Regions from separate parts of the Nonomuraea terrae genome, predicted to be linked through region 2. Evidence: riboswitches for the same ligand, from Rfam matches in the RefSeq annotation. Region 2 holds a riboswitch; each other region holds the start of a gene.
The links. A riboswitch is a leader RNA that binds a small molecule or an ion and turns the genes downstream of it on or off. The one in region 2 is predicted to bind cyclic di-AMP.
Positions count from the first base shown of each region.

Region 1 (4,062 bases), on a different contig from region 2:
GCCGAAACGGGGATCGCGCAGCAGAACGGTGCAGAGCTCGTGCGTGGTGGCGACGAGCAGACCGGCACGCGTACGGAAGAGAGGGCCGTGCTCGCTCATCTCCCGATATCGGACATATGGATCACGGAGAAATTCCGGATCGAACGGATCGAAACCCAGGGCGTCCTCGGGAGTGACGGGAGGGGTGTTGACGTCGTTCATCGCGGACCGATCAGTGCCGACATATCGCGAGTAGGTCACATATATCGGGTCATGTCAATGGTGATCGTCACGCATGGTGATTGTTATGCTTGACCACCTTTCTACGATGCGTTTACCGTCAGCGGGATCGATTTCGGCCCGCGGCTGTTGGGGGAGGGCTCCCGATGGATGTGCTCACGGAAGGCATCGAGCTGAGCGAGGCGGATCTCGCTCTGCTGGCGGAGCTGGCCAAGGGGGTCACCGTCGACCGGGTGGGCAGGCGGCTCGACATCAGCGGCCGCACCGTACGCCGGCGGCTGCGCGCCATCTGCGACCGCATCGGCGTGGCCACGGCGATCGAGGCCGTGGCCTGGGCGGCCCGCCGTCAGCTCATCTGAGCCCGCTCAGTCCGCGATGCGTACGGCCCCCGCGTACGGCCGGCCCTCGATCGCGGCGATGCGGACGACGTCACCGGTCCGCGGCGCGTGCACCATCATGCCGCCGCCGAGGTAGATGCCGACGTGGTGCAGGTCGTTGTAGAAGAACACCAGGTCACCGGCGCGCAGCTCAGAGCGGTCGATGTGCCTGCCGGACGTCCACTGGCTGCCGGTGTAGTGCGGCAGTGCGATGCCCACCTGCCGGTAGGCCGCCATCACCAGCCCGGAGCAGTCGTACGAGCTGGGCCCCTCGGCGCCCCACACGTACGGCTTGAGCTGCTGCGTCAGCGCCCAGCGCGCGGCGGCGGCGGCCTTGCCGTCGCCCGGGACCGGCAGGTTGACGCGGGTGGCCCGGGTGCCGGGCCGGCCGGCTTCGCCGAGCGCCCGCTGGAAGAGGTTGCTCTCGATCTTGGTGACCAGTTTGGTGATCTTGTCGCGCTTGGTGTCGATGTCGGAGACCAGTTTCTCGACCTCTTCGATGCGCGTCTTGGCGCCGGCCCGTGCCCGCTCGGCCGCGTCCATGGCCTTGAGGAGCTGGGTGACCTCCTCGCCCTGCTGCTGCTCCAGCGCGTACGTGGTGGCGGCCTGGTCGAGGAACTTCTCGGGGTCCTCGGCGGAGGTGAAGGTCAGGGCCCGGCTCAGGCCGCCGGTGATGTAGGCGTTCTGGGCCAGGGCGATGGCCTTGGCGCGCTTGGCGGCGAGATCGGCCTCGCTGGTGGCCAGCGTCTTCTGCGCGGCCTCGGCGGCCTTGCGCGCGGTCTTGAGCTTCTCGCGCTGGCCGTTGTACTGCTCGGCCAGCGTCTCGATATCGGTGTGCATCTTCTCGACCTGGTCGGCCAGGTCCTGGAGGGAGGGCTTGGGGTCGGCGGAGGCCGAACCGACGGGGACGGCGAGCAGCGTCGCGGCGACTGTGAGACTCACCACACCGAGAAAGCGTGATCTCCGCCCGCGTACGGACGGACGGGCGTGTCTGCCTTGGCGCTCGCGCAAGCGCTTCACCAACCAAGCTCCTCTCGTAGACGCCTACCGGGTTAGCTGACGGGTTCGGGCCGGAGCAGCCCTACCGAGCGATCTCGGATTCACCCCTTGTGGTGGCGTTCTGGGGAGGCCACCGGCGGGTCCCCGGCTCCCCTCGCGGGGATTGGGCGTGTCTCCCGCGTGTGGGGACACACGGGGAACATCGTCGCTGGACACTAATGCACTCCGGGTTCGTGCTCAACCGGAACTGCCGACTTCGTCGGCCTTTCACCGCTGGAGAGTCGCGAGGTGAAGGCGTGTACTCCCGTGCACAACGGGCATTTTGCCCTGATTGTCACGCTTCGGTGCCCGACGATTGGGGTCCGGGCGCGTGTCCACCTGGCCACAAGATGTAACAAGATGGGGCGGGACATGGGAGTTAAGGCTGAGCCGTAATGACATCTGTACGCTGGAGAGCCATGGAGCAGGTGGCCGAACCGACGTTGTCCGAGACCGCGGTGGTGGTCCGGCGCGCCCGTACCCCCGACGTGCGGACGATCAGGCGCCTCGTCGACACCTACGCGGGCGCGGGGCCGCGGCTCCTGGAGAAGGCCACGGTGACGCTGTACGAGGACGTACAGGAGTTCTGGGTGGCCGAGCGGGGCGGGCAGGTCGTCGGATGCGGCGCGCTCCATGTGCTGTGGGAGGACCTCGCCGAGGTCCGCACCGTCGCCGTGGACCCCGCGTGCCGGGGCATGGGCATCGGCCACCGCATCGTCTCGGCGCTGATACAGCAGGCGAAGGATCTGGGGCTGAGGCGTGTATTCTGTCTGACTTTTGAGGTCGACTTCTTCGCCAGACACGGCTTTCGCCGGATACAGGGCACGCCGGTCTCACCCGAGGTGTACGCCGAACTCCTGGCCTCGTACGACGAGGGTGTTGCGGAGTTCCTCGATCTGGAGCACGTGAAGCCGAACACCCTGGACAACACCCGCATGCTGCTGCATCTCCCATCGGGTGACGCGGACGCTGACCACATGGAAAGGTGATTGTTGATACCTATGTCGATACGTTGGGCAGCACAGGCATGTGTCCTGACACGTGCCACATGCGCACTTGAAGCGAGGTGACACGGTGAGCACCGGACAGCCGCCGTATCCGCAGAACGAATCCGGCGAAAATTCTGCACCCGGCCCCTACGGGCAGCAGAACCCGGGCCGCCATCCTGGCGAGCCCGACCCGGACGCGACTGTGGTCGGCTACCGGGTGGACGATGCCTACGGGCAGCAACCCCCCTACGGACAGCAAGGCTACGGCCAGCCCCAGCAGGGTCAGCCTCCCTACGGCCAGCAACCCCAGTACGGCCAGCAGCCCGACTACGGGCAGCAGTCGCAGGCCCAGCCCGACTACGGCCAGCAGGGCTATGGTCAACAGGGCTACGGCCAGCAGGCCCAGCCTGACTACGGTCAGCAGCAGGGCTACGGCCAGCCCGAATACGGCCAGCCCGAATACGGCCAGCCCGATTACGGCCAGCAGGGCTACGGCCAGCAGGCTCACGCCCAGCAGCCCCAGTACGGGCAGCAGCCGCAGGCCCAGCCCGGCTACGGGCAGCAATATGGCCAGCAGCCCCAGTCCCAATCCGACTACGGGCAGCAGCAGTACGGGCAGCAGCCGCAGTCGCAACCCGATTACGGGCAGCAGCAGTACGGGCAGCAGCCGCAGTCGCAACCCGATTACGGGCAGCAGCAGTACAGCCAGCCCGACTACGGCCAGCAGGCCCAGCAGGGTCAGCAGGGTTACGGTCAGCAGCCGCAGTCCGGCCAGCAGCCCCAGTACGGGCAGCAGCCCGACTACGGCCAGCAGCAGTCGCAACCGGGCTTCGCCCAGCCGCAGTACGGCCAGCAGCCGCAGTCGCAACCCGACTACGGTCAGCAGGGCTACGGCCAGCAGGCTCACGGCCAGCAGCCCCAGTACGGGCAGCAGCCGCAGTCCCAGCCCGGCTACGGTCAGCCGCAGTACGGCCAGCCCGGCTACGACCAGCAGTACGGCCAGGGCTACGGCCAGCCGCAGCAGCCCGCGTACGGTCAGGCGCCTTACGGCCAGACGCCCTACGGGCAGCCCGGTTACGGCCCGATCGGCGTGCAGCCGCCCGGAGCCCCGGCGCCGCTGGCCGAGTGGTGGCAGCGCTGGGTGGCGCGGATCATCGACGGCATCCTGTTCGGCATCGTGCTGTTCGTCGTCATGGTCGTCATAGGCGGCATCCTGCTGGCCACCTACGACTCGACGACCGGCACCATGTCGGGTATGTCGTCGTTCGTGGTCGGCATCATCGTGGCCGTTCTCGTGACGGCCATCTACGTCGGCTACGACTTCCTCATGCACAAGATGAAGGGCCAGACGCTCGGCAAGATGGTCCTGGGCATCAAGGTCGTGCAGGTCGGCCAGCCGATGCCGGCCGGTGGCGTGCCCACCGACGCCGCGCTCAAGC
Region 1 covers NZ_JBITLL010000006.1:646,452-650,513, forward strand. The annotation lists gene ACIBP6_RS32420 (cytochrome P450) at 1-99, opposite strand, end outside; gene ACIBP6_RS32425 (LuxR C-terminal-related transcriptional regulator) at 366-578, shown strand; gene ACIBP6_RS32430 (C40 family peptidase) at 585-1,541, opposite strand; cyclic di-AMP (ydaO/yuaA leader) riboswitch at 1,623-1,775, opposite strand; gene ACIBP6_RS32435 (amino-acid N-acetyltransferase) at 2,054-2,623, shown strand; gene ACIBP6_RS32440 (RDD family protein) at 2,709-4,062, shown strand, end outside.
Region 1: it holds a riboswitch for cyclic di-AMP, as region 2 does, so the genes downstream of both, ACIBP6_RS32430 (C40 family peptidase) here and ACIBP6_RS01045 (C40 family peptidase) in region 2, are expected to answer to the same signal.

Region 2 (4,062 bases):
TCCCACTCGTCCACCGTGACCAGCCGCTCCTCGACTTCCAGCCCCAGCTCGCCGGCCAGCGTCAGGATCGAGTCGCGGGTGATGCCGGCCAGCAGGGAGCCGGTCAGCGCGGGGGTGACGAGCTTGTCGCCGAAGACGAAGAACAGGTTCATCCCGCCCATCTCCTCGACGTAGCGGCGCTCGTGGGCGTCCAGCCACACGACCTGGTCGCACCCCTGCTCGACGGCCTGGCGCTGGGCGACGAACGCCGCGGCGTAGTTGCCGCCGCACTTGGCCTCGCCGGTGCCGCCGGGCGCGGCCCGGGTGTACTCGGTGGACAGCCAGACGGAGACCGGCTTGATTCCGCCGGCGAAGTAGGAGGCCGCCGGGGAGGCGATGACCATGTACTTGTAGGTCTTGGACGGGTAGTTGACGCCCAGGCCAGGCTGGGTGGCGATCATGAAGGGCCGCAGGTAGAGGCTGTGCCCCTCCGGCGTCGGCACCCACTCCCGCTCGGTCTGGACGAGAAGTTCGAGCGACTCGACGAAGGTCTCCTCGGGAAGCTCCGGCATCGCCAGGCGGACCGCCGAGCGGTTGAAGCGGGCGGCGTTCGCGTACGGCCGGAACGTCACGATCGACCCGCCGCTCTGGCGGTAGGCCTTCATCCCCTCGAAGATTTCCTGGCCGTAGTGGAAGACCGAGGTCGCGGGCTCGAGGGCGAGCGGGCCGTACGGCATGAGCCTGGCGTCGTGCCAGCCGCGGCCCTCGGTGAAGTCGATCGAGATCATGTGATCCGTGAAGACCTTCCCGAAGACGGGGTTCGCCATTACCTGCTCCCGCTCGGCCGCGGTGCGAGCGTGGTCGGATAGCTGCACGTCGAAGCTGAGCTTCTGAGCGATGGTCATGACGGCGGTCCTTCTCTCTACGATCTGGCGAAATGTCACGGTATCTGCCCGATGACGGCACGGTGCGTGCCCCGCGTCGGGGGGTGTCCGTACTTCCTATTGTCTCGCTATATGGGATGGCAAGCGGCCGATAGGGCGATTAGCCGCTTTGGACGCAAAAAAGCGCCCGGCAGTCCTTCGCGGACCGCCAGGCGCTTCCGGGGCTAGGCGGTCCTAGCCGGATACTCGCGCGGCGATGTCGTCGCCGATCTCCCGTGTGGTGCGAGCCGCCCAGCCGGCCAGCCGCTCGACGATGTCGTCGGCGACGGCCTGCTCGACCCTGGCGGCCTCGGCCTGCAGCCCGAGGTGGTCGAGCAGCATGGCGACCGACAGGATCGTCGCGGTCGGGTCGGCCTTGTCCTGGCCGGCGATGTCGGGCGCGCTGCCGTGGACCGGCTCGAACATGCTGGGCGCGGTGCGCTCGGGGTTGATGTTGCCGCTGGCGGCCAGGCCGATGCCGCCGGCGATGGCCGCGCCGAGGTCGGTGATGATGTCGCCGAACAGGTTGTCGGTCACCACCACGTCGAAGCGCTCGGGCTGGGTGACGAAGAACATCGAGGCCGCGTCGATGTGGCAGTAGTCGGTGGTGACCTCGGGGTATTCCTCGCTGATCCGGTTGACCGTGCGCTGCCACAGGTCGCCGGCGTAGGTGAGCACGTTCGTCTTGTGGACGAGGGTCAGCTTCTTGCGCGGGCGCGTCATGGCCTTGTCGAAGGCGTAGCGCACCACGCGCTCGACGCCGTGGGCGGTGTTGAGCGACTCCTGGGTGGCGATCTCGTGCGGGGTGCCGCGGCGCATGACGCCACCGGTGCCGGCGTAGAGGCCCTCGGTGCCCTCGCGGACCACGATCATGTCGATGTCTTCGGCGGACGAGTCGCCCAGCGGCGTCTCCACGCCCGGGAACAGCTTGACCGGGCGCAGGTTGACGTAGTGGTCGAAGGCGAAGCGCAGCTTGAGCAGCACGTCGCGCTCCAGGATGCCCGGCGGCACGCTCGGGTCGCCGATCGCGCCGAGCAGGAGCGCGTCGTAACCGCGCAGCTCCTCCATCACGGAGTCGGGGAGCGTCTCACCGGTGCGGTGATAGCGGGCAGCGCCCAGGTCGTAGTGCGTGGGCTCGAACTTCGTGCCCACGGCCTCCAGGACCTTGAGCCCTTCGGCGACGACCTCGGTGCCGATCCCGTCTCCGGGGATCACGGCCAGGCGGATGTTGCGCGACTCCATGGCGGTACCTTACCCGCTCGTCTCGCCTGACGAGCAACCATCTCAAGCTCCGGACGTCCGATATTTTACCTTTTTTACCCTTTACGTCCGTTTGACCGTTTCGTTAGAGTCCGACGGGCCTAATCCACGCAGCGGTTGCGTGGAGCCGGGGACCCACTTCCCCCAGGGGCGAATCGGCGACCCCACGCCGTAGGGCTGCTTCCAAGCCCGAGCCCGTCAGCTAACCCGGCCGGCCGTATGGAAGGACAAGTCCCCCTTGTCACGTATTGCCATTGCCTCGGCCGCGGGCGTCGCCGGGCTTCTCCTGGCCGCCCCCGCCGCACAGGCGACGACCGCCAAACCTCCGGCACAGCAGGCCGCAGAAGAGAAAACCCCAGCTCAGAAAGCCCCCGACGCGTCCACCATCACCTTGGACGGACACAAGCTCAAGGAGATCCAGGACAAACGCGCACCCAAGCCGGCCTGGAAGATCGCGCTCAAGTTCGCGATGAACAAACGGGGCACCCCCTACGTGTGGGGAGGCACCAGCCCACGCGGCTATGACTGCTCCGGACTCATGCTGCGGGCGTACCAGAAGGCGGGGATCCAGCTCCCGCGCGTCGCCGCGGACCAGTACGCGGCGTTCGACAAGAAGGTCTCCTGGAAGAACCTCAAACCGGGCGACCTGGTCTTCTTCAGCAACCTCGGCCACGTCGGGATGATCTCCCGGCCCGGCTACATGGTGCACGCCCCGCGCACGGGTGACGTGGTGAAGGAGGAGAAGCTCTCCGCCTGGCGGCGCAGCGCCTTCGTGGGCGGGGTGCGCCCGGACCGCAAGGGCGTGCGGGAATGGCGGGAGTTCGTCAAGCAGCGCGACGAACCCGCGCCCTCCATGCCCACCGCCACTCTCTGACGGCACCCTCTGACGGCGCCCTCTGACGGCGCGCCCTGAACGGCACCCCATGGACGGATCGGCCGGATCGCGGAGACGTCCGTGATCCGGCGCCTGTGCCGGCAAGCATGGAGCGGCTCCGCGGAGACGTCCGCGGGGCCGCTCGTCACGGCACGGCCCGGCTAGCTGCCGGAGTTCTGCGGGGCGCCGCCGTTGTCGCGGCGGTCCAGTGCGATCTGCACGGCCTCGGCCGCCTTGTCCTCGTGGTCGTCGGCACGGTTCCAGGCATACATGTCGTACATGTCACTCATCTCGTTTCGCGGAAGCGTTCCAGTGACGCCGGACTCCGGTCGCGAATCCGACCCAGCCTGATCTCGTGGTCCGGGTCGCGGACCGGACGAAGGGACTTACCGGCCGACAACGCGCCGAACACCGCGGCGAGTCGTCGACCTGCCCTAACAGGCCTCGCCGCGGCAGGTAATGAGTACGAGCACCTGGCGCATCACTCGCTACAGTACCCGAGGCATCTCGTTGGATGTCCTACTATCTCGCATGCTGAGACGCAAAGGGCCGTCACCCGGACGGGTGACGGCCCTGCGACGGCGTGGGGAGGTCAGTCCTCCAGGTCGACCGAGCGGCCGCTGTCGGCGCCGATCTCGGCCACGATCTGCTCGACCACGTCCGCGGGGATCGCGGAGTCGACGGTCAGCGCGATGAGCGCCTTGCCGCCCTTGACGTCGCGGGCCACCTGCATGGAGGCGATGTTGACGTTGTGCTCGCCGAGCAGCCGGCCGACCACGCCGACGATGCCGGGGCGGTCGGCGTAGGTGAGGAAGCACAGGTGGGCCGTCGGCTCGATCTCCATCTCGTAGCCGTTGACCTCGACGATCTTCGTGATCTGGCGCGGCCCGGACAGCGTGCCGGAGACCGAGACCTGGCGGCCGTCGGCGAGCACGCCGCGCACGGTCACCACGTTGCGCCAGTCGGGGCTCTCGGAGCTGGTGACCAGCTCGACCTCGACGCCGCGCTCCTTGGCCAGCAGCGGGG
Region 2 covers NZ_JBITLL010000001.1:228,944-233,005, reverse strand. The annotation lists gene ACIBP6_RS01055 (branched-chain amino acid aminotransferase) at 1-884, opposite strand, end outside; gene ACIBP6_RS01050 (3-isopropylmalate dehydrogenase) at 1,098-2,144, opposite strand; cyclic di-AMP (ydaO/yuaA leader) riboswitch at 2,251-2,393, shown strand; gene ACIBP6_RS01045 (C40 family peptidase) at 2,554-3,036, shown strand; gene serA (phosphoglycerate dehydrogenase) at 3,629-4,062, opposite strand, start outside.

Region 3 (4,062 bases), on a different contig from region 2:
GAGCTGGCCCGCCTCGCCGACGAGGGCCTGATCGAGAGCGCCGAGGAAGGCGCGCGGGGCCGCCGCGTCCACACCATCACCGCCGCCGGGCTCGCCGAGCTGCGGGCGTGGCTGCTGGAGCCGTGGGAGGGCGGCGCGGTGCGCAACGAGGGGGTGCTGAGGCTCTTCCTGCTGTCCGCGCTCGACTCCGCCGACGCCCGGAAGATCCTCCACGCGATCGCCGCCCGCAGCGAGCGGGAGCTCGAACGGATCAGGGACGCCGTGTCCGGCGAGACGCCGATCTCCGGCGAGGGCCGCCTGGCCCTCGGCTGGCTCGCCGCCGGCTACGGCCTGCGCCAGTACGAAGCCTCCCGCGACTGGGCCGTCTGGGCCCTCGGCGAACTCGACAAGGCGGACCGCCGCTAGGCTCGTGCGCATCCAGGGGGCCGCCACGTCCCGATGGAGAACGACCCCGCAGCGGTCACCCGCGCGTTTTTCTCCTCGCCTGAGCCGGGCGACACCGCGAGAACGCGCAAGCGCGCGTCCCCGTGGTACGGGAACGCGCGCTTGTGCGGGGGACGCCCGCCCGGGGGCGGGCGCTTGTATGGGGGAGCAGAGCGCGCTCCGTGCGTGCGGAGAATGCGCGCTTCTGCGGGGGGAGAGAGCGCCGCGTCCCGTTGGTGTGGGACGCGGGCTTCATGTCGGGGGAGAGGCGCACATCCCCGTGATGGGGGGACGTGCGCTTCGGTGGGAGTGGGCGGCGTCCCCTCGTACGGGGGACACGCGCCTCGCGGGGGAACCGGTCAGGCGGCGTACTGCGGGTAGCCGTAGCCGACGACCTGCGACTTCGGCCGGACGCGCTCCTCGACCTTGCCGTTGCCGGTGTTGCCCTCGACCGTGGAGATCGTGCCGTCGCCGTTGTCCTTCACGACGAAGCCGACGTGGTTGATGTCGTCGAGGTCCTTGCTGCCGCTCCAGGAGAAGAAGACCACGGCGCCGGGCTGCACCTTGGTGCCCCAGCGGTCGTTCTTCTCGAACCACTTGGCGTAGGTGACGGTGTAGGCGTCCCAGCCGATGGCCGGACGGGCGCCGGAGTGCTCACCGACCCAGGACACGAACATCGCGCACCACGGGGCGTTCAGGTAAGCGGCGCGGTTGCCGCCGTCACGGTCGATGGTCTCGGCCGCGCGCTGCGAGGCGGCGTACCACTTCTGGTACGGCGTGCCGCCGCCGGCGGAGTTCTCGGAGGTGCCGACCTGGGACCTGGCCAGGTCGAGGACCTGCTGGGCGGTGACGCTGACCTTGGTCTCTTCGGACTTCTTCCCGGCCGGCTTCTGGGCGTTGTCCGGGTGGTTGGCGGTGACGGCCGCGGTGGCGGTCTTGACCGGCGCCGTCGTGGCTTCGGCGTTCGCTACGGCGGTGCCGCCGAGGACCGTGGCGAGGACGGACGTGCCCAGAGCGGCACGGGCGATGTTCTTCTTCGAGGCAGCGAGAATACGGTGCTTGGCCATCGAGCGGGTTTACTCCTTGCTTCCATGCCGCTTACCGGGTTAGCTGACGGGCTCGGGCGTGGAAGCTGCCCTACGGCACCGAAGTGCCGATTCGCCCCGAAAGGACTTGGGTCCCCGGTTCCGCCCGAAGGCGGATTCAGCGGTCACAGGACGATCCTGTGAGATGTGTCGTGCGATGGTCGGACAACGCCGGACAAACCGGACGTTCGCCGCAAGATGCCCCACAAGGTAATACATGGGGCAAGGGGATTACAACTCCATAAAGGCCCAGTCAGGCGAAAAGCCTTCGGGCGTCGGCCCGAACCCCCGGTATGGCAAGGGATGCGTCAAGGCGCAAGATCGGCAAATCGATCGGGCCTTGGGCCTGCGGCGACGCGGATGAGGCACTGACGAGAGCGCCGGGATGTCCCGCGTCCGGTTCTGTACAACCAGGCTCGCGCCGGGGTAATTCCCCGGCAACGAGATTTCCACGAGACCGTGTGCGCCACGGGGGCAGTGCAACACCCCGGTCGGCTCAGCCTCATGAAGTGCCCGTCAGGCGAGCTGCCCGCGGGCGTCGGCCAGAAGCCCCAGCATGGCCAGGGATTCGTCAAGGGGCATGATCGAGGATTCGGTCCTGCCCTCGGCCACTGCGGCGCGGACCTCGCGCAGCTCCCCGGCGTAACCGTTGTCCGCCGGATCGAGCACGTGCTCCTCCGGCTCCATGCCGGGGCCGGAGAGGACGATCCGCTGTGGCGCCCAGAAGGGCGCCGGGATGTCCGCCCGCATCTGCGTACCCACAACACAGGCCTGGTTGGGGTAATTCCCGAGCAACGAGGTGGCCACGAGGGCGTGTCTGCCGCCGGGGTAGAGCAATACGCCGGCCGCCTCCGCGTCAACCCCGCTGGGCGCGAGGGATCCGGTGACGTGCAGCCCCGTGGGCATGCCCATGAGCAGCTGGGCCAGCCCGAAGGGGTAGATCCCGAGGTCGAGCAGGGCGCCGCCGCCCAGCTCCGGCGCCCACAGCCGGTGCGCGGGGTCGTACGGCAGCGAGAACCCGAAGCTGGCCTGCACCGAGCGGATGTCGCCGAAGCGCGGGTCGGCGGCCAGGCGCTGGACGAGGGGGTTGAACCTCATCCACATGGCCTCCATCAGGAACACGCCCGCCTCGCGTGCCAGGCGCACCATCTTCTCGGCGTCGTCGAGGTCGGCGGCCAGGGGCTTCTCGCAGAGCACGGCCTTGCCCGCCGCGATCGCGGCCTCGGCCACCTGCAGGTGCTGGGCGTGGGGAGTCGCCACGTAGACCGCGTCCACGTTCGGGTCGGCGCACAGCTGCTCGTAGGAGCCGTACGCCGACTCCGCCCCCAGCTCGGCGGCCAGGACCTGGGCCCGGCCGAGGTCGCGGGAGCCGACGGCGGCCACCCGCATCCCCGGCTCCGCCACGATGGCCGCGCCCACGGTGCGGGCGATGCCGCCGGTCGCCGCAATTCCCCACGTGAAGTCTCGCACGCGGAAAATCGTACACCGAGGTAAAAATCAGGTCATGTTGAAGGCGTTGGGGTCGGGTCCGAGGCGCTGACCGCGGTTCATCGCGCTGATGGCGGCCATGTCCTCCTGATCGAGGACGAAGTCGAAGACGCCGATGTTCTCCTTGATCCGGGCGGGGGTCACGGACTTGGGGATGACGACGTGGCCCATCTGCAGGTGCCAGCGGATCACGATCTGCGCGGGGGTCCTGCCGCACTTGCGCGACAGCAGTTCCAGCGCCGGGTCCTCCAGCAGGCCGCGGCCCGAGCCGAGGGGGCTCCACGCCTCCGTCAGGATGCCGTTGGCCTCGTGGAAGGCCCGCATCTCGCGCTGCTGGAAGTACGGGTGGAGCTCGATCTGGTTGATGGACGGGGTGATGTCGGTCTCGTTCATGAGCCGGGTGAGGGCCTCGATCGTGAAGTTGGAGGTCCCGATGGCCTTGGCGCGCCCGTCACGGTAGATCTTCTCCAGGGCGCGCCAGGCCTGCACGTACTTGTCCTGGGCCGGCACCGGCCAGTGGATGAGGAAGAGATCGACGTAGTCGAGGCCCAGCCGTTCCAGGCTCTCGTCGAAGGCGGCCTCGGCGCGGTCGTGGTCGGAGTTCCACAGCTTCGTGGTGACGAACACCTTCTCGCGCGGCCGTTCGCTCTCGCGTACCGCGCGCCCGACGCCCTCCTCGTTGCCGTAGGCGGCGGCGGTGTCGACATGCCGGTAGCCGGCCCGCAGGGCGAGGCCGACGGCCTGCTCGGCCTCGTCGGCGGGGACCTGCCAGACGCCGTAGCCGAGCTGCGGGATCTGGACGCCGTCGGTGTTCAGCAGCAGCGAATTCATACCCTCCATTGTTCATGTCGCGTTTCTGGCCGCTTAAGGCGGTGGGGCTAGCTTGAAGCGGTCGTGAACGGGCCATCGACTGGAGGGCAGGAGTGGTCGAACAGGCGTCGGCCTGGGTGGAGTCCCCGCTCCAGATGCTGTGCGCCGTCGAGGCCCACCATGCCGGGCTGCTCGGCCCTGCGACGGCCATCGTGCCGCGCGCGGGGCTGCGGGCCCTGAAGGCCACGCGGCGTGA
Region 3 covers NZ_JBITLL010000003.1:675,092-679,153, reverse strand. The annotation lists gene ACIBP6_RS15625 (PadR family transcriptional regulator) at 1-405, shown strand, start outside; gene ACIBP6_RS15620 (CHAP domain-containing protein) at 783-1,490, opposite strand; cyclic di-AMP (ydaO/yuaA leader) riboswitch at 1,504-1,642, opposite strand; gene ACIBP6_RS15615 (Gfo/Idh/MocA family protein) at 2,025-2,978, opposite strand; gene ACIBP6_RS15610 (aldo/keto reductase) at 3,006-3,827, opposite strand; gene ACIBP6_RS15605 (hypothetical protein) at 3,920-4,062, shown strand, end outside.
Region 3: it holds a riboswitch for cyclic di-AMP, as region 2 does, so the genes downstream of both, ACIBP6_RS15620 (CHAP domain-containing protein) here and ACIBP6_RS01045 (C40 family peptidase) in region 2, are expected to answer to the same signal.